3 regions of the Pseudoalteromonas sp. 5Ae-yellow genome follow, and region 2 is predicted to be linked to each of the others. Evidence: predicted binding sites of a transcription regulator. Region 2 holds the regulator's gene; each other region holds the start of a gene.
The links. Region 2 encodes FliA, which starts transcription of late flagellar genes. Its sites were predicted from a motif close to CTAAAGNTNNNNNNNNNNNNGCCGATA; they were not measured.

Region 1 (6,306 bases), on a different contig from region 2:
CAAAAGCGGGTATATAACCCGCTTTTATTTTATATAAGAAGAGTATGAGTAAATTTAGTTTTATTGACTTAACACCAGACCTAATACTCGATGCAATAGAGAGCGTAGGTGTGTACGCCGAATCTGGTTTATTGGCGCTCAATAGCTATGAAAACAGAGTGTACCAATTTAAAGCGGATGATGGCCTGCGTTACGTAGTGAAGTTTTATCGCCCAGAGCGCTGGAGTAAAGAGCAAATTCAAGAAGAGCATGACTTTGCATTTGAACTAGCGGATGCAGAAGTACCCGTTGTTGCCCCTATTTTATATAATGGACAAAGCTTATTTGAACACGAAGGGTATTTGTTTGTGTTGTTTCCAAGTGTAGGCGGGCGTTTATTTGAGGTTGATAATTTAGATCAGCTTGATGTAATGGGGCGATTGATTGGCCGTATGCACCAAGTAGCTAAAACAAAACCTTTTACTTACAGGCCAACAGTTACCTGCGAGGAGTATTTGCATACAGCCAAAGTTCATCTTCAAAAAAGTAACTTAGTGCCCATGGGAATAAATACTGCCTTTTATACTATTTTAGATTTAGTGATAGAGCAGGCGCAAAAACAGTATAAAGATGTGCAAAGTATTCGCTTACATGGTGACTGCCACGTTGGTAATATTTTATGGGCAGGTGATGCGCTAATGTTTGTTGATTTAGATGACAGCCGCCAAGGTCCTGCAATCCAAGATTTATGGATGATGCTCAGTGGCGATAGAGCGACGCAACTGTTACAGTTAGACACCCTTGTAAATGCATATGAAGAGTTTTGTGATTTTGATCACTCTCAACTCAAATTAATTGAACCGCTGCGAGCAATGCGTATTATTCACTATATGGGATGGGTAGCTAAACGATGGAGTGATCCTGCTTTTGTGCGGAACTTTACATGGTTTGCTGATGACAAATACTGGGAGCAACAAATTTTAGCACTGAAAGAGCAACTTGCAGCATTGCAAGAAGCACCGTTAAAGTTATTGCCGTAATATTTTATTTAAAGACAAGTACAACGAGATACAAATGCTTAAAAAATTAAAACTGAGTTTATTACTTTTATGTTTACCATTTGCAGCACTTGCTGCACAGTTTGAAGTTGATAATCAATACACTGTTATAGATGTAGACAAAAGCAAGTCACCGCAAGTAACTGAGTTTTTCTCATTTTACTGTCCACATTGCTTTAAGTTTGAACCAGTAGCAAAAGCAATTGAAAAAGGCTTGCCAGAAGGCGCTGAGTTTATTAAAAACCACGTTAACTTTTTAGGTGGCGTGTCACCACAAGCACAAAGTAATTTAAGCTTTGCTTACTTAATTGCTAAGCAGCATGGTCAGGCGCAAAGTATTAGCGATCAAATTTTTAAAAGTATCCATGTTCAACGTGCACCATTAACTGAAATGAAAGACGTTAAAAAATTACTTGAAGTAAACGGTATTGATAGCGCAACATTTGATCAAGAGATTGCAAGCATGCCTGTTATTTCAGCTGAGCAAGCAATGCAAAACAAACAGAATAAATATTCAAAATTAGGCGCACTTACAGGTGTACCTACTTTTATTGTTAACGATAAATATAAAATAAACCTCAACACCATCAAAAATCAAAAAGAACTTGATGAGTTAGTAGCGTTTTTATTAGCACTATAAATTTCGGAGCATAATAATGATTAAATTAGTTAAAGCAGGTTTGCTTGCAGTACTACTTCCTATGGCGGCAACAAGCTTTGCAGCAACGTATGAAGAAGGCGTGCATTACGACGTTGTTTCTGAGCGCGCAACAAAAAAGCCAGAAATTAAAGAGTTTTTCTCATTTTACTGCCCTGCATGTAATAACATGGAAGCACTAATTGGTGAGTTTAAGCCTAAGCTTGATAAAAACGTTAAATTTAAAAAGAGCCATGTTGATTTTGTAGGTGTACGCGACCCAGAAAACCAACAGATGATGAGCCAAGCACTCGCTACTGCAGAAGTGCTTCCGCAAAAAGATAAAATTGTCTCTGCAATCTTTAATCATATTCATACAAAGCGCGCTAGTTTTAATGAGCTTGCAGATGTAAAAGATATATTTGTAGCGCAGGGCGTTGATGGCGATAAGTTTGATAAGCTGTTTAAAAGCTTCTCGGTACGTACGCTGAGCTCTAAAATGAAACGAGATCAAGACTACTTTAAAGAAAAAGGCGCACTACGTGGCGTACCTACATTTATTGTAAATGGTAAGTATAAATTAAACCTAGGTCGTGAGTCGGGTATTACTGAACCAGAAGATATTAGCAAACTGATTAATTACTTAGCTAACAAGTAAGTTTAGCTAAAACTAAAAAAGCTCCTACAAGGAGCTTTTTTTATGGGTAACGTTTACTGAGCGTATTTATTTGCGCTGCAAGAAAACACCCGACTCAATGTGATGTGTATATGGGAACTGATCAAATATAGCAAAGCGCTTAACGTTATGCGTACGTGTTAAGTGATCAAGGTCACGCTCAAGAGTTTCAGGATTACACGATATATAAATTATGCTTTCGTAGTTAGCCACTAAGTCACACGTTAATTCATCCATGCCCGCGCGTGGTGGATCAACTAATATGGTTTGGCAGTCATAGCTTTTTAAATCAATACCATCTAAACGAGAGAAAGTACGCTCGCCATTCATTGCTTGAGTAAACTCTTCACTAGACATACGAATAATATCTAAGTTCTCTACGTTGTTTTTAGCAATGTTGTATTGAGCAGAGTGAACAGATGATTTTGATATTTCCGTCGCTAATACTTTATTAAAAGAACCTGCTAATGCAATTGAAAAGTTACCGTTACCACAATACAATTCTAGTAAATCATTTTTAAGTGGTTTACATAAATCTTGTGCCCACTCCAGCATATTAATATTTACTTTTGCATTAGGCTGAGTAAAGCTATTTTCTACTTGTTGATAAATAAGCTCTTGCCCATTAACTGTTAAACGTTCAGTTACAAAGTCATCACCTAGTACTTCTTTTTGTTTGCGAGCACGACCTATAAAGTCAATTTTGTATTTACTGCTAAGCTTTTCTTTCAGTGCTTTAATTTCACTTAACCATTCATCATCCAGTGGTTTGTGATAAAGCAAGCTTACTAAAATTTCACCGCTTAGCGTTGATAGGTAATCGATTTGAAATAACTTACGGCGTAATATTTCACAAGGCTTAAGATTTTCAATCATCACCTGCATTATTTCACCTACTAGAGGCGCTGCTGGGTCAAATGTATCAACACGGATTTTTTCTTTTGTTTGTTGATCAAACATAATGTGAAACAGATCATCACCGTCGTGCCATACTCTAAATTCAGCACGTTGGCGGTAGTTAGTTGGCTCTGAGCTAAATACTTCTAATTGCTCCACACCAAAACGTTGAAACTGCGTACTAATTCGCTGCTCTTTTTCACTTAACTGCGCTTGGTACTGTGTGGTATCTATTTTAATAACTGCCATTAACGCTACTACCTTATCTAAGATCTGTTTATCGGCGCTATTGTAGGGAGCGCTGCGTATTTGTCTAGTTTTGGCTAGCATTTATGCTGTTTTATTGAACATTGTACTTTAGTTTTTGTTGTTATAGCCGATAATAAACTACGCACGCTTAGGAGACGAATCATGAAAATAGGTAATTATGGCTTTACGCCAAACAACAACATCAATAAATTCAATAATAAAGCTGATATACAGCAACCTACAATTACGTCTCCTCAAGATAGCTATCAACAACGAGGCCGAGAGTTGGCCGCAAAGGTGCTTGGCGATAAAATGGCTGAGCAGCTTGGATTACCTATCGCAGAAAAAAAAGCAGATAAACCACTATTTGATTTTGATGAAATAGTAAAAAACGTACTCGATTTTGTAAGTAGTGCTGTAAATAAAGCAAAAGCTAACGGCGCTGATGACGAAAAGCTCAAAGATATGCTAGGCGATGCGCGCAAAGGAGTCCAAATAGGGATTGATGACGCTGTTGATGAACTCAAAGGTACAGGCGTATTTAATGATGACATGGAAGAGGGCATTAATAAGTCCAAAGAGGGAATTTACAATGGGCTGGATAAGTTTGAAGAGTCGTTATTTAACCCACAACCTGCCAGCGTAAATATAAGCCAGGCCCAATACGTCAGTATGACGAGTAATGCAGAGTATAAATTTACTACAGCAGAAGGCGATGAGGTAAGTATTAGCTTTGCTGATGCATTTGAATCTCAATCGGCAAGTGGCTATCAGCAAAATAGTAATAGTGAGTCGTTTGCAAGCTCATCATCGCAATCTCGACAGGTATCATTTTCGATGTCGGTAAATGGTGACTTAAACGAGCAAGAGCAAGAAGCTATTAATGCGATGATGGAAGACTTACAAGATTTAAGTAAAACCTTTTTTGGTGGTGATTTAGATGAAGCATTTGAACAAGCGCAAGAGCTGAGTTTAGACAGCGATCAGCTGGTGGCTTTTTCTATGGATTTACGCCAAACAAAAACAATAGCAACAGTTAAAAGCTATGAAGAATATAAACCAGCACCAGAAAAACAAGTAGCAGAGGGGTTAGCCCCTTTTAATGACGACCTTAAAAATGCTTTTGAAAAAGCGGGTGAGCTTGGATTACAAAATCAGCTAGCTGGCATTCTCCAATGGTTAAATCAAGATCAGGAACAAATAGATAAGTTAGTAGATTATACAAAGTCTATGTTCGAAAACCTTAATCAGTTAAATTCAGCAGCCGACAGGCTTACTGATTTAGAAGCCACGCAAAGTTAAACTACTTTCTTTTATAAAAACCTCATGGCAAACTGCCGATCTTAAAGTAAAGTAGGAACGGTAGTTTGTCAGCGCATATAATGGTCTTTGATTCAGGTATTGGTGGAACTACTGTACTTGAACATATCAAGCAAAGTATCCCCAATGCTCAGTACAGCTATTTTATGGATAATGCATTACTACCTTATGGTGCTCAATCCCAACAAACTATAATTAACCGATTATGTTCACTTATTCATTTCATCAAAGCCAACACGCTTAACGTCGATTTAATTGTAATAGCGTGTAATACAGCTTCTACATCTGCACTCAGCGCTGTTCGCCAAATTACGGATATTCCTATAGTAGGTGTTGTGCCAGCAATAAAACCTGCAGCAGAGTTAACACGTTCAAATCATATTGGCTTATTAGCCACACCGGCAACGGTCGCCAGTTCATACACTAAAACATTAATTACTGAGCATGCACGTAATGTAATCGTTAATCTATATAGCAGTGTTGAATTAGTAACGTTAGCTGAGGAATGCTTTTTTACAGAGTCTTTGGATACAAACAAGTTGCATCAAGTGCTTGATGACCTACATATAGATAAAACTATAGATGTACTTGTATTAGGATGTACGCACTTTCCAATATTAGCAGAGCCTATTAGTCAGTATTTTGAAGGGAATGTAAAATTACTTGATTCAGGTGTAGCGATAGCAAACAGAGTCAACTACCTACTTAACCAACTTAACTTCTGTGTGAATAAACTAACAGACATAAAAAAGCCGCTGCAATATTATGCAACGGCTGATGTGTTTAGCAATAAGCTAGCGGTAAAGCTAGTTACACTGACTGATCCGTCTCAGTACGTAGAGCATTAGAATCATCTTCTTGTTTTTGTTTTGCTTCACGTACCTTTAAAGTACGTTGTTGGAACTCGCTATCGTTCAAGTTAGCAATTGCATTGTCTGCATCAGCTTGCGCCATTTCAACAAAACCAAAGCCACGACGCTTGCCAGTATTCTTATCCTTTAATAAACGAACATTGAATACTTTGCCTTGTTCTTCAAATAATGCACGAACCACACCTTCGTTTGCACGATAAGGAAGGTTACCAACATAAAGCGTTTTTGTTTTAACTTCAGCTTCTTCAGTCACATCAGATGACATTGCAGCAATAGCAATCGCACCTATTAATAAACCAGCACCAAATAGTAATGCAGGGTTTAAAGCTAAGCCGCCTAAAGCGAACTCAACAACAACAAAACCAACTACAGCAAGAATAACAGAGAAGATAAAAGATTTTTGATCGGGTAATTTCATTTTAGATCTACCAATAAACAGGAAATAAACATTAATTTAACATTGTGAACTTGCTATCTTAACGTCTAAATCAAACATAGCAATGATATTTGTATTAAATAATAAATAAGAGCACAAAAAAGCATCATCTTAGGAAGGTTTTCATATGGTTTTACATGGTTTTGTTCTATTTTTGTTCGAACAGTAAAAAGATCTAAAAA
Region 2 (6,306 bases):
CAAAACCTGCTTGATATGCTTGCTAAAAGCCATCCTCGCTTAGTAGAAGGACTAGTACCTGATGTGTTGCCATTAACTGCAATTGTAAAAGTACTGCAAAATTTATTGAATGAAGGTGTAGCTATTCGCGATATGCGCTCAATTGTTCAAACCCTTGTTGAATATGGTCCGCGTAGCCAAGACCCTGATGTATTAACGGCTGCAGTGCGTATTTCCCTGCGTAGATTAATTGTTCAAGATGCGGTGGGAATGTCATCAGAAATTCCTGTCATAACCTTGGCGCCTGAGTTGGAACAGATGTTGCATCAGTCATTACAAAATGCAGGTGATGAAGGTGCCGGTATTGAGCCAGGACTTGCAGAGCGACTTCAAGTGTCATTAACACAAGCGCATCAAAATCAAGAAATGGCCGGTGAACCTTCTATATTGCTAACGTCAGGAATGTTACGCACTGTGTTATCTCGTTTTGTTAAGTACACCATTCCAGGATTGAGAGTGATGTCTTATCAAGAGGTACCAGATGAAAGACAGATAAAGATTGTTAGCTCTGTAGGGCAACAATAAGATTTTAACAGGGGTTGAATCATGAAAATTAAACGTTTTTTTGCTAAAGATATGCGCACAGCACTTAAAGAAGTTAAAGATGAATTAGGTGTTGATGCGGTTATTATGTCAAATAAGAAGCTGGCTAACGGTGTAGAAATTGTAGCGGCAGTTGATTATGACAAAGCAGCCCCTAAAGTAGCAGCGCAACCACAACGTAATGCTGAGCCTCGTGCTCAAGCGCCACAGCAAAGCATGCATAACTTTGTAAGACCAGAGCCACAGCGTGCTAAGCCTGAGCCACAAGCAAAGGTTGCTGACAGCTTACAAGCATTACTAGAGCGACAATCACCGCGTCCTCGCTCCCCTGAACTTGCTTCTATGTTTTCACAATCGGGTATTGATACTACCGATAACTATCAAGAGCCGGCTGCGCAGCCGCGTACTAAAAATATGTTTATTCCTGAAAGTGCAGCGCCAGTTCGCCCACAAACTCAAGCCGATAGTTTAGGTTTTGATGATTTAGACCGCGATTTTGATGATTTAGATAGCCCGGTAACTGCTCGCCCACAAAATAAAAATAATGAAAGCGAAGAAATGACAACAATGCGTGAAGAAATGAACGCGATTCGTCAGTTACTTGAACATCAAGTATCAGGTTTAATGCAACAAGATATGGCGCGTCGCGATCCAACGCGTGCGTGCATGGTTGACCGTTTAGTCGGTATGGGTATTGATAAAGAAGTCGCGCAACAAATGGCATGTTTCGTACCTGACGACGTGTCTCGTCAGCAAGGCTGGAAAGCATTGCTAACAATGGTTGAAGATCAAATGCAAACAACCAATAACGAAATACTTCGCCAAGGTGGTGTATATGCGTTAGTGGGTCCAACAGGTGTGGGCAAAACCACGACAGTTGCTAAGCTTGCAGCTCTAGGTGCACAAAAGTATGGCGCCGATAAAGTTGCCTTAATAACCACTGATACGTACAGAATTGGTGCTTATGAGCAGCTTGCAACTTACGGTCGTATTATTGGTTGTGGTGTAAAACAAGTTAAAGATGCTAATGAGTTAGCTGAAGTTTTATATCATTTACGAAATAAACGTCTAGTGTTAATTGATACGGCAGGTATGAGCCAGCGAGATTTACGCTTAACTGAGCAGTTAAATACGTTAATGCGCAACCAGCGTGTGGATATTCGCAGCTACTTAGTACTCAGTGCCACAGCGCAAATTAATGTACTACAAGAAACTGTACGCCACTTTAAAAAAGTACAGTTAAGTGGTTGTATTTTTACCAAGTTGGATGAATCATTAAGTTTGGGTGAGATTATTAGTATTGCGATTCAAAATCGCCTTCCAATAGGGTATCTTACTAATGGACAACGAGTACCAGAAGATATTCGTGTTGCAAATGCTGAAAAACTAGTGAAAAAGGCTGAGCAATTATATTTAAAAAGAACAAAAGCACAACATTCAAGGCATCAAGCAGTGGCGCCAAGTACAGTAGGGATGTATGATTAACACAGTATTAGATCAAGCAAGCGGCCTGCGCAAAATGAGTCAAAACAATAACAACGGCGTTAAAGTTATCGCTGTAACCGGTGGTAAAGGTGGGGTGGGGAAAACAAATGTTTCTCTAAATACTGCTATAGCACTAGGGCAGCAAGGTAATAGAGTACTAGTACTGGATGCTGACTTAGGTTTGGCAAATTGTGATGTGATGCTTGGTTTACGTGTAGAGCGTAATTTGTCACACGTTTTGTCTGGTGAATGTGAGCTTGACGAAATTTTAGTTGAAGGTCCTGCTGGTATTAAAATTGTACCCGCTACATCGGGTTCGCAAAGTATGGTTGAGTTATCACCATCGGAGCATGCTGGACTAATTCGTGCGTTTAGCGAATTGAATACCGAATTCGATATTTTAATTGTAGATACAGCCGCTGGTATTTCAGACATGGTGCTAAGCTTCTCACGAGCAGCACAAGATGTAATGGTTGTAGTGTGCGATGAACCAACATCAATAACCGATGCTTACGCACTTATTAAAGTATTAAGCCGCGAGCATGGTGTTTATAAGTTCAAAATTGTTGCAAATATGGTCCGCAGTATGCGTGAAGGTACTGAATTGTTTGCAAAACTATCTAAAGTTACCGATCGCTTTTTAGATGTGTCAATGGAGCTAGTAGCAACGGTTCCCTATGATGAAAATATGCGCAAAGCAACGCGTCGTCAAAAAGTAATAGTAGAGCTCTTTCCTAATTCGCCAGCCGCTCTCGCGTTTAAAGCGCTGGCAACCAAAGCAGTTAAATGGCCAATACCAAACCAACCATCTGGGCATTTAGAGTTTTTCATTGAGAAACTAGTAAACGGTTAATTATGACAATATTGGTGAATAGAGCTATGGGATATCAATCAACACAAAACTTAAATGTGATTGTTGAGAAACATGCATCACTTGTCAAAAAAGTGGCATGTCATCTAATTGCTCGATTACCACCTAGCGTTCAGCTTGATGATTTAATTCAATCAGGAATGATAGGTTTAATAGAAGCTTCAAAAAACTTCGATGCAACTAAGGGCGCAAGCTTTGAAACCTTTGCAGGTATTCGTATTCGCGGTGCCATGCTTGATGAAATGCGCCGTGGTGATTGGGCTCCTCGTTCAGTACATCGCAAAAGCCGGCAAGTTGCAGAAGCAATTACAGGACTCGAAAGTAGTCTTAATCGCGAACCAACAGATACAGAAGTTGCTGAAAAACTTGAAATTTCACTCAATGAGTACCATCATATTTTAAATGATGTGAATGCGAGTAAAATACTAGGTATTGAAGACCTTGGTGTTGATGAGGATGTTATAACTCCCGTAGGCCAAGATTTAGCGCAAGATAAACCTTTTAATAATGTTAAAAATGATCGGTTTAATGAGTCTTTGCTAAGTGCAATTAAGTCATTACCAGAGCGTGATGCAATGGTACTTTCTTTATACTATAACGATGAAATGAATTTAAAAGAAATAGGACATATACTCGATGTAAGTGAATCGCGTGTAAGTCAGATACATGGTCAGGCGATGATTAAGCTTAAAGCTAAAATCAATGACTGGATAAATTAGTAGTAAGCAAACAAAGGTTAATACCTCACTGGGGGATGTTTTGGATAAAAACATGAAAATTCTTGTAGTCGATGATTTTTCAACGATGAGACGCATTATAAAAAACCTGTTACGTGATTTAGGTTTCACTAACGTTCAAGAAGCTGATGACGGGTCAACAGCTTTGCCTATGTTGCAAAATCAAGTGTTTGATTTTGTAGTTACTGATTGGAATATGCCGGGAATGCAAGGTATTGACCTTTTAAGAGCAATTCGTGCAGATGATAAGTTAAAACATATCCCTGTATTAATGGTAACGGCAGAAGCTAAAAAAGAACAAATAATAGCTGCAGCGCAAGCTGGCGTTAATGGTTATATTGTTAAGCCTTTTACGGCTGGAACATTAAAAACTAAGTTAGAAAAAGTATTTGAACGCTTAGGCTAATGATGGGGGAGAGGCTTATGCCAGCACCAGCTGCGCCTCAAATAACGTTAGAACAAGCTCGACAGCTCGTTATTTTTTTAGAAAATGATGAGCAAGATAAAGCAAATCAGTTAATTTTAGAGACTGCCTCGCAAGAGCAGTCTGAATTATTTGCTGAAGTTGGAAAGTTGACCCGTCAATTGCACGAAGCACTTAAAAGCTTTGATCTTGATACTCGTTTAACAGATTTAACAACAGATGCTATTCCAGATGCTAAAAAGCGGCTTAATTATGTTATAGAAATGACAGAAAATGCGGCTAATAAAACAATGGATGCTGTTGAGGCTAGTTTACCTATAGCCCAGCAATTAGCAGATGAAATATCTCATATCAAACCGACATGGGATCGTTTAATGAGTCGCGAGATTGAGTTAGGTGAGTTTAAACAACTTTGCCACAGCATCGATAAGTTTATGAATAACTCTCATCATAAAACCGATGAGCTTCAAAGCTTAATGACAAATGTACTAATGGCTCAAGACTATCAAGACTTAACAGGTCAAGTTATTCGCCGTGTTATAGAACTTGTTAGAGAAGTAGAAGAAAGCTTACTTCATCTTTTAACAGCATTTGCTGAACAAGATGACAGTGACAACACAGCGAATAAAGTAGAACAACAAAAAATAAAAGAACCAGTTGCCACACAAACTTTAGCAGGTCCTGAAGGCCCTATTATTGATAAAGAATCGCGTAATGATGTTGTATCTGATCAAGATGAAGTCGATGATCTTTTATCAAGTTTGGGCTTCTAAGAGGAGAGTAACTGCATGTTTGAAGTCGATGAAGATATTTTACAAGACTTTCTTGTAGAGGCAGGAGAAATCCTAGAGCTTTTATCTGAACAGTTAGTTGAACTGGAAAATAATCCAGAAGATACCGAGTTACTAAATGCCATATTTAGAGGCTTTCACACTGTAAAAGGTGGTGCAGGCTTTTTAGCTATGACAGAACTTGTTGATGCTTGTCATGGCGCTGAAAACGTATTTGATTTACTACGTCAAGGTGTGCGAACGGTCAATTCAGAGTTAATGGATGTTATTTTACAAGCGCTCGACACCATTAATGAAATGTTCGCGACTATTCAAAATAGGGATAAGCCAGAACCTGCAGATCCTGAATTACTTCATACTCTTCATATTTTAGGTCTACCACCAACAGAAGATGAGCTTAACGGTGTATCTTCGAACAATGAAGTTGAACAACCTCAAAGCGAAGTAGTTGATACGCCAATAGTTGATGACGAAGATCCGTTTGCGTTTGATGAACTATTTAGCGGAACGCCTTCGGTTAGCGATGCTGAAATTGATGAAATAACTGAAGATGAATTTGAAAACTTACTGGATGAACTACACGGTAAAGGACAAGGTCCTGCAATTGAAAAGCCGGTAATAAGTAGCAATGACTTTAATGGTGACATTACTGATGATGAATTTGATAGCTTATTAGATGAGTTACATGGAGTTGGCAGTTTTGGTGAGGTTGCGAGTAAAGCACCTGAACAAAGTAATGCAGTTAAAGCGTCTGTAGAACCAGCTAAGGCGGCGTCAAATATTGCTAATTCATCAGATGATGAAATTAGTGATGACGAGTTTGAAACACTTCTTGATGAACTTCATGGCAAAGGTACTGCACCTAAATTAATAGAAAGCACTCCTGCTGTGAAACAGCCCAATATTCCAGCTAAACCAGCTGCAAAAGCGAGTGTGCCTGTAAAAAAACCAGAACCTGCAAAAGTACCCGTTTCTAAACCGGTAGAAAAACCGGTTGCTAAAGCAGCATCCGCAGCTTCTAAAAAATCAGCGCAGCCAGCAGCTGAAACTACCGTTCGCGTAGATACAAAACGACTAGACCAAATTATGAATATGGTTGGTGAGTTAGTACTTGTGCGAAATCGTTTGGTTAGTTTAGCGACTAACTCAGACAGTGAAGCGATGGGGAAAGCAATCTCTAACTTAGATGTAGTAACTGCTGATATTCAAGGCGCGGTTATGCAAACGCGAATGCAACCAATTAAAAAGGTATTTGGTCGTTTCCCTCGCGTAGTACGCGATTTAGCACGCAGCTTAAACAAAGATATTGACTTACAACTTGTAGGTGAAGAAACCGACTTAGATAAAAATTTAGTGGAAGCACTTGCCGATCCGCTTGTGCATTTAGTTCGAAACTCAGTTGACCACGGTATTGAA
Region 3 (6,306 bases), on a different contig from region 2:
TCATCAGGTATGCGTATCAACAGCGCAAAAGATGATGCGGCAGGCCTACAAATTTCAAACCGTTTAACATCACAAATAAACGGTTTAGGTGTAGCTCAGCGTAATGCTAACGATGGTATTTCTATGGCGCAAACTGCTGAAGGTTCAATGCAAGAGTCTACTAGCATTTTACAGCGTATGCGTGAACTAGCGTTACAATCAGCGAATGGTTCAAACTCTGATGATGACAGAGCCTCTCTACAAAAAGAAGTAACCGCTTTACAAGATGAGTTAACGCGAATTTCTGAGACCACCTCTTTTGGTGGTCAGCAGTTATTAAATGGAGATTTTGGTTCAAAAAACTTCCAAATTGGCTCAAATGCCAATGAAACTATCTCTATTAGTTTAAGTAGCACAGCCGCAGATAAAATTGGTTCATTAGAAGCAACTACTAACATCACTGCTACAGCTGGAAGCGTTTCATTTGCAGTAGGTGGTCAAACTTACGATGTAGATGCTACAGCTGCTTCAGACGCAGCCGGTAAAGCGGCTGCGATTAATGAAACAACAGGTGACCATGGTGTTACTGCGGAAGTAAACTCTGTTACAACTGCAACACTGAGCTCTCTTGATTTTGACACTGGCGGTACTATGTCATTTGACATAGGTGGGGAAGGGATAACAGGTACATCTAATACTGAAATAGCATCAGCGATTAATGATTTGGATGGTTATACTGCAGAAGATGATGGTTCAGGTACAATTACAATTACAAATACAGCTGGCGCACCTATAGCATTGACTAATTTTGCTGGTGCGGGTAATACCGGTGGCAATGAAGTTTCAGCTACGTTTGCCGACAGTGATACTTCAACTACCACAGGTGATGCTGCGTTAGTAAATGCTGGTACAGCTGCAGTTACAGCCTCTGCTACAACAGAAACCATAACCTTATCTTCAAAAGTTGACTTTTCTGTAACGGATGGCGCCGCAGGTACGCCGGTGAGTGTTGTTGCTGAAGGCGATTCTGTTAAAGATATTGATTTAACAACAGAGCTAGGTTCACAAAGTGCAATCGCTGTAATTGATGATGCACTTGCACAAATAGATAGTCAGCGTGCTGATTTAGGTGCGGTTCAAAATCGTTTTGGTCACACAATCAGTAACCTTGCTAATATTCAAGAAAATGTATCTGCGTCACGTAGCCGTATTCAAGATACTGACTTTGCAACCGAAACAGCTAACATGACGAAGAACCAAATCTTGCAACAAGCAGGTACGTCAATCTTGTCGCAAGCGAACCAGTTACCACAAGCAGCACTTAGCTTATTAGGTTAATAAGTTAAAGTAATAGCTTAGTGGTTAGCTAGTACATAAAGTCAGTATTAGTTTTACAAAAAGGAGGTGGCTTTAGCTACCTCCTTTTGTGGTTTAAGGGTTTTAATTGAGCTATTGTTTAATTAAGTGAAAAATAGGAATCTGTTATGAATACTATTAATTCCAATGCAGAAGTTACATTACCAACCCCGCTAGCGGGTGAAGATAAAGTAGCTGGGCAAGCAGCTAGTTCGCTAACCGAACGCGCTGTTGACGATGTAAAGCAAGCTGACACACAAAATCAGCAACGATTACAGCAAAATCAATACGAAAAAAATAACCAAGAAGTAACTGCTCAGCCGTTAGAGCGTGAACAGCTAGAAAAAATGGCGCAACAATTGCAGGATTTTATGGGCGAAATGAATCGCAGTTTGCAGTTCAAGGTAGATGAAGATTCAGGTCGTGATGTAATTAAAGTGCTTGATAAAAACAGTGGCGAAGTAATTAAGCAATATCCTTCTGAGGAAGTATTAAGCCTAGTTTCTAAACTGTCTGAATCTGCTGGTATTTTGATTGATCAAACAGTTTAGTAAGCACCTATAAGTGTTAACTTATAAAAGTTAGCTGGTTTATTTTTAAGTATTGAAGAGGTGAAGTATGGCTATTTCGTTTACTGGTTTAGGTTCTGGGTTAGCAGTATCAGATATTGTTGATGCACTAGTAAATGCAGAACAAGCACCTGCTGAAGCTCGATTAAATACAAGAGAAGGCAAGTTAACAACTGATATTTCAGCTGTAGGAGCACTTAAGTCAGCGCTCGAAAAAGTGCAAACCTCAATGGAAGCATTAGGCGATAGTGATAACTACCAAAAGCGAACTGCATCTGGCAATGATGATTTTATATCTATTAGCTCAGATAAAGACGCTCAGCCTGGTAGTTACAATGTAAAAGTAGACGCATTAGCACAAGCACATAAGTTATCTTCCCCTGCATTTGCAGCAGACGAGGCAATTGGAGCTGGCGTAATTACAATTGGCTCCGGCGAAAATAGTTTTTCCACTGTTTTATCGGCTACAAATACATTAGAAGATTTACGCGACCAAATTAATAACGGCCCTTTTACTGGCAGTGATAGTAATGATTCGGTTGTCGCCACTATAATAACCAGTGATACCGGTCAGCATTTAGTGCTTACTAGTAAAGAAACCGGCGAAGACAACGCTATAACAATTACCGTACAAGACGATGACGGCAGTAATACCGATACAAGCGGGTTATCTCGACTAGCTTATGATGTATCAGACGCAGACCCTGCTAATCATACAACTAATTTAACGCAAGTTAATGCTGCACAAAATGCACAAATAACGATTGATGGCACGTTAACTGTATCAAGCAATACTAATGAGTTTAGTAATGTGATTGATGGCGTGGATATTACCGCCAAAAAGTTACATGCCACTGACGACGACTTAAGCGATATATCGGTTACCGAAAACAATAATAATATTAAAACAGGTTTAAATAGTTTTATTTCAAGTTATAACGAACTGTTAGAGCTTAGTAATAACTTGGGTGCCTCCGGCGAAGCTGGCGCAGGCGTTATGGCGGGGGATTCACTGCTTCGTGGTGTTATGTCAAAGCTTCGTAGCGAAATAACAAATCCCGTTGATTTAGGTGGTGGTAATTCGCTATCGCTTTCGCAGTTAGGTGTAGAAACAGACCGCTACGGTGTTTTAACGCTAAATACAGAAACACTCAATGAAAAAATAGCAAGCGATGTAGATTTAGTTCAGCAGTTTTTTGTAGGTGATGATGACGATGGCTTTGCACAATCGTTTGACGAAAAGTTAAGCTTTTATACCGATTCCGACGGTATTATCCAAAACCGCATAGACAGCAAAACAAACCAACTTGACGACATAGATGACCAGCGCTTGGACCTTGCCAGTAAAATGGAGTCGCTATCATCAAGGTTGTATGCTCAATATAATGCAATGGATTTATTAGTAGCGAGCCTCAATAACACCAGTACGTATGTTCAAGCTCAGCTGGAAAATATGCCTGGGGTTGTACGAGATAACTCTTAATATATAAATAGCATATAGTTTTAATAGCTAAATAAAAACATAAAAAAAACCGTTATTTACAACGGTTTTTTATATTTACTGTTTGAGGTGAATTTTATTTGGCTGCTCTATATGCCTTAATCGCCTTTCCTGACTTTTTATGTTTAATAATGGCTTTAGATGACTCGTTTTTAGCGCTATTTGCTTTAACTAAAATAGTATTTATACGAAGCTGAATTAATTCTAATTGCTCTGCGCTTGGGCCTTCACTGTTTTCGCACCATTGTTTTAGTTTAGTGTTTAAAGTATCTAAAAAAGGCGGAGCTTCATCTGCATTATTATCATTTACTAATACTTCAATGTTACTAAGCAGTGTTTGTATTTGCTCTGCATGGCTTGTTAGTTGCTGCGAAGATGTTGGCGAGTCCATAATTTAAATTAAACCGCAGGGCTGCGTTGATCTAGCGGAATGTTATTCCAACCTTCTTTAATTTCTTTAACAATACTTGATACTTCAGTAATTGCTTCAATATCGTTGTGTAAGTTAGCTTGAGTTAAACGGCGTTGGCAGTAATCGTAAAGTGCCAATAAATTGTTAGAAATACTAGGGTCTTGCTCTACTTCTAAATTAAGTGCATCTTGCAGAGCACCAAATAATAAAACACAGGCTGAAATGTTTTCACCTTTTTTTTGTATTTCTTTGCGCTCAATAAACCCTTTTGTTGCTGCTAAGCGACCGATAATATTACTGAATATAAGGTTTATTTGTTCGTAAGGAGTCATTTCGGCAATACTACTAGCACGAACTTGACCGTATTTTTTTACTGAGATGTGAGCCATGGAAAATCCTAAAATTTAAAACAATAAAATTATGTGAAAGCCAATATAAAAACTTATATAAAAAACCAATAAAGCTTTTATACTTTTATAAGAGCAAAGCAATATTAATGCCAAGCATTTTTGCTTATCTATATATCGGCATTTGTAACTTCAACTTAAATTTATAATTGGGTTTATTTACTAACAATAGCATTTTTATAGCCGAGTAAATTAATTTTTAGAGCTAGGTTATGGTTAGGTAATAGTTAAGTAATAACTAAGTTGAAACTATAACCCATACTTAATGATTAACTATTAAGTATGATTGACTTAACTAGCCCGTCTGTTTTTTGGCGTTTATGTCAAAAAACTGCCGCTATTGCTTGCATCCATGCTGAACTGGCTTACAATTTAACTAATTATACAAATTAGTGAAAGTACGGCTCGCTAAATATGATCTTGATTTTAGATAATAATAACAACCGCGCAATAGGATTAAATGCTTCACTTGGCTTTATTGGTGAAGCTGCTCAACTATTAAGCGAAGACTGCTTTGAACAAGAATGCAAAAAATATCAGCAGCAAGAATGCATGATCATTTTAGGAGCATTGCAATCACTTGACCACGAAAGCTTAATTAAACGCTATCCAACATTACCGTTTTTATTAATTGGCGAAACGCTAAAACCCCTATTAAGTATAGCTAATGTAGTGGGGCTTATCTGTGAGCCGTTTAATCACGAAGTGACAACGCAGTTACTTCACGATTGCCAACAGTATCAGCGTATGCTGCCTAATGAGCATAAGCATACTAAACCACATAAAATTTTTGATGGACTTGTTGGTGAAACCGATGCGGTTAAAGATGTTCGCTTTTTAATCGAACAAGTGGCAAAAACCGACGCTAATGTTTTAATTTTAGGCGAATCAGGCACAGGTAAAGAAGTGGTTGCCCGTAATGTACATTTGCTTTCAAAGCGTATTAATGGACCGTTTGTACCTGTTAACTGTGGTGCTATTCCGGCAGAGCTGCTCGAAAGTGAACTATTTGGCCACGAAAAAGGCGCGTTTACTGGTGCTATATCGGCTCGTAAAGGGCGCTTTGAACTCGCTCAAGGTGGGACGCTATTTTTAGATGAAATAGGCGATATGCCACTGCAAATGCAAGTTAAGTTGCTGCGAGTATTGCAAGAGCGAAGTTATGAACGAGTTGGTGGTACAAAGGCTATTCAGGCTGATGTACGCGTTATTGCAGCCACGCATCGTAACCTTGAAACAATGATTGAAGAGGGTAGTTTTAGGGAAGATTTATATTACCGCTTAAATGTATTTCCTATCGAAAACCCATCGCTGAGTGAACGTGCTGATGATATTCCGCTGCTTTTAAAAGAGTTAATGCGCCGTGTTAACGACCAAACAGGTTCTACCGCTAAGTTTACAGAGCGCGCAGTTGAGAGCTTAAAAGAACATGCTTGGCCTGGTAATATTCGTGAGCTTGCTAATTTGGTGGAGCGTATGGTTATTATGTTTCCTGAAAAAGTGGTTGATATTCCCGATTTACCTAATAAATATCGTTACATCGAAGTTGAAGCCTACGAGCCAGAATACCCTGAAGAGTTAATGGAAAAAGACGCCTTTAACGATATATTTAGCACCGGTTTTAGCGATTACGAAAGTGAGCCAGACGCTGAGTTTAGCCAAACGGGTAGTGGGCTATTACCTGATGATGGTATTGAACTTAAAGATTATTTAGCCGAACTTGAAATAAGCTTAATTACCCAAGCGTTAGAGCGCTATGATTACGTTGTAGCTCGCGCTGCAGAGATATTAGGGGTTCGCAGAACAACACTCGTTGAGAAAATGAAAAAGTATAATCTTTCACGAGATTAGAAATACGAAAATGGTGAAATACTTTTCGTTATTTATTATTCATTTGTGATCAATCACTTTACGGGCTTTGCCCGTCACGCAAGCAAGCTTCGCGTCTTGTATCTCTCATTGATAAATGATTAGCTATCATTTATCACATCGAAGTCAGTGAGCTTGCCTTCGCGTCTAGTATTTAATACTGCTCCGTAGATAAAGCCCTGACTTTCTATTCTCACAAACTGAATGGTATCC

Region 1: a site for FliA is predicted at 3,603-3,629, ahead of H4J63_RS15565 (DUF5610 domain-containing protein). Genes of this name have one in related genera too.
Region 3: a site for FliA is predicted at 4,340-4,366, ahead of fliS (flagellar export chaperone FliS). Genes of this name have one in related genera too.

Annotation. Positions count from the first base shown of each region.
Region 1 covers NZ_JACGWD010000064.1:19,621-25,926, forward strand. The annotation lists gene H4J63_RS15545 (serine/threonine protein kinase) at 45-1,019, shown strand; gene H4J63_RS15550 (thiol:disulfide interchange protein DsbA/DsbL) at 1,054-1,677, shown strand; gene H4J63_RS15555 (thiol:disulfide interchange protein DsbA/DsbL) at 1,694-2,332, shown strand; gene trmA (tRNA (uridine(54)-C5)-methyltransferase TrmA) at 2,399-3,496, opposite strand; gene H4J63_RS15565 (DUF5610 domain-containing protein) at 3,659-4,798, shown strand; gene murI (glutamate racemase) at 4,864-5,664, shown strand; gene H4J63_RS15575 (RNA-binding protein) at 5,627-6,106, opposite strand.
Region 2 covers NZ_JACGWD010000037.1:19,717-26,022, forward strand. The annotation lists gene flhA (flagellar biosynthesis protein FlhA) at 1-564, shown strand, start outside; gene flhF (flagellar biosynthesis protein FlhF) at 586-2,067, shown strand; gene H4J63_RS11300 (MinD/ParA family protein) at 2,060-2,920, shown strand; gene H4J63_RS11305 (RNA polymerase sigma factor FliA) at 2,947-3,657, shown strand; gene cheY (chemotaxis response regulator CheY) at 3,698-4,081, shown strand; gene H4J63_RS11315 (protein phosphatase CheZ) at 4,099-4,872, shown strand; gene H4J63_RS11320 (chemotaxis protein CheA) at 4,888-6,306, shown strand, end outside.
Region 3 covers NZ_JACGWD010000050.1:27,120-33,425, forward strand. The annotation lists partial or broken gene H4J63_RS20655 (flagellin) at 1-267, shown strand, start outside; gene H4J63_RS20660 (flagellin) at 631-1,317, shown strand; gene H4J63_RS13750 (flagellar protein FlaG) at 1,464-1,886, shown strand; gene fliD (flagellar filament capping protein FliD) at 1,954-3,387, shown strand; gene H4J63_RS13760 (hypothetical protein) at 3,482-3,796, opposite strand; gene fliS (flagellar export chaperone FliS) at 3,805-4,206, opposite strand; gene H4J63_RS13770 (sigma-54-dependent Fis family transcriptional regulator) at 4,639-6,075, shown strand.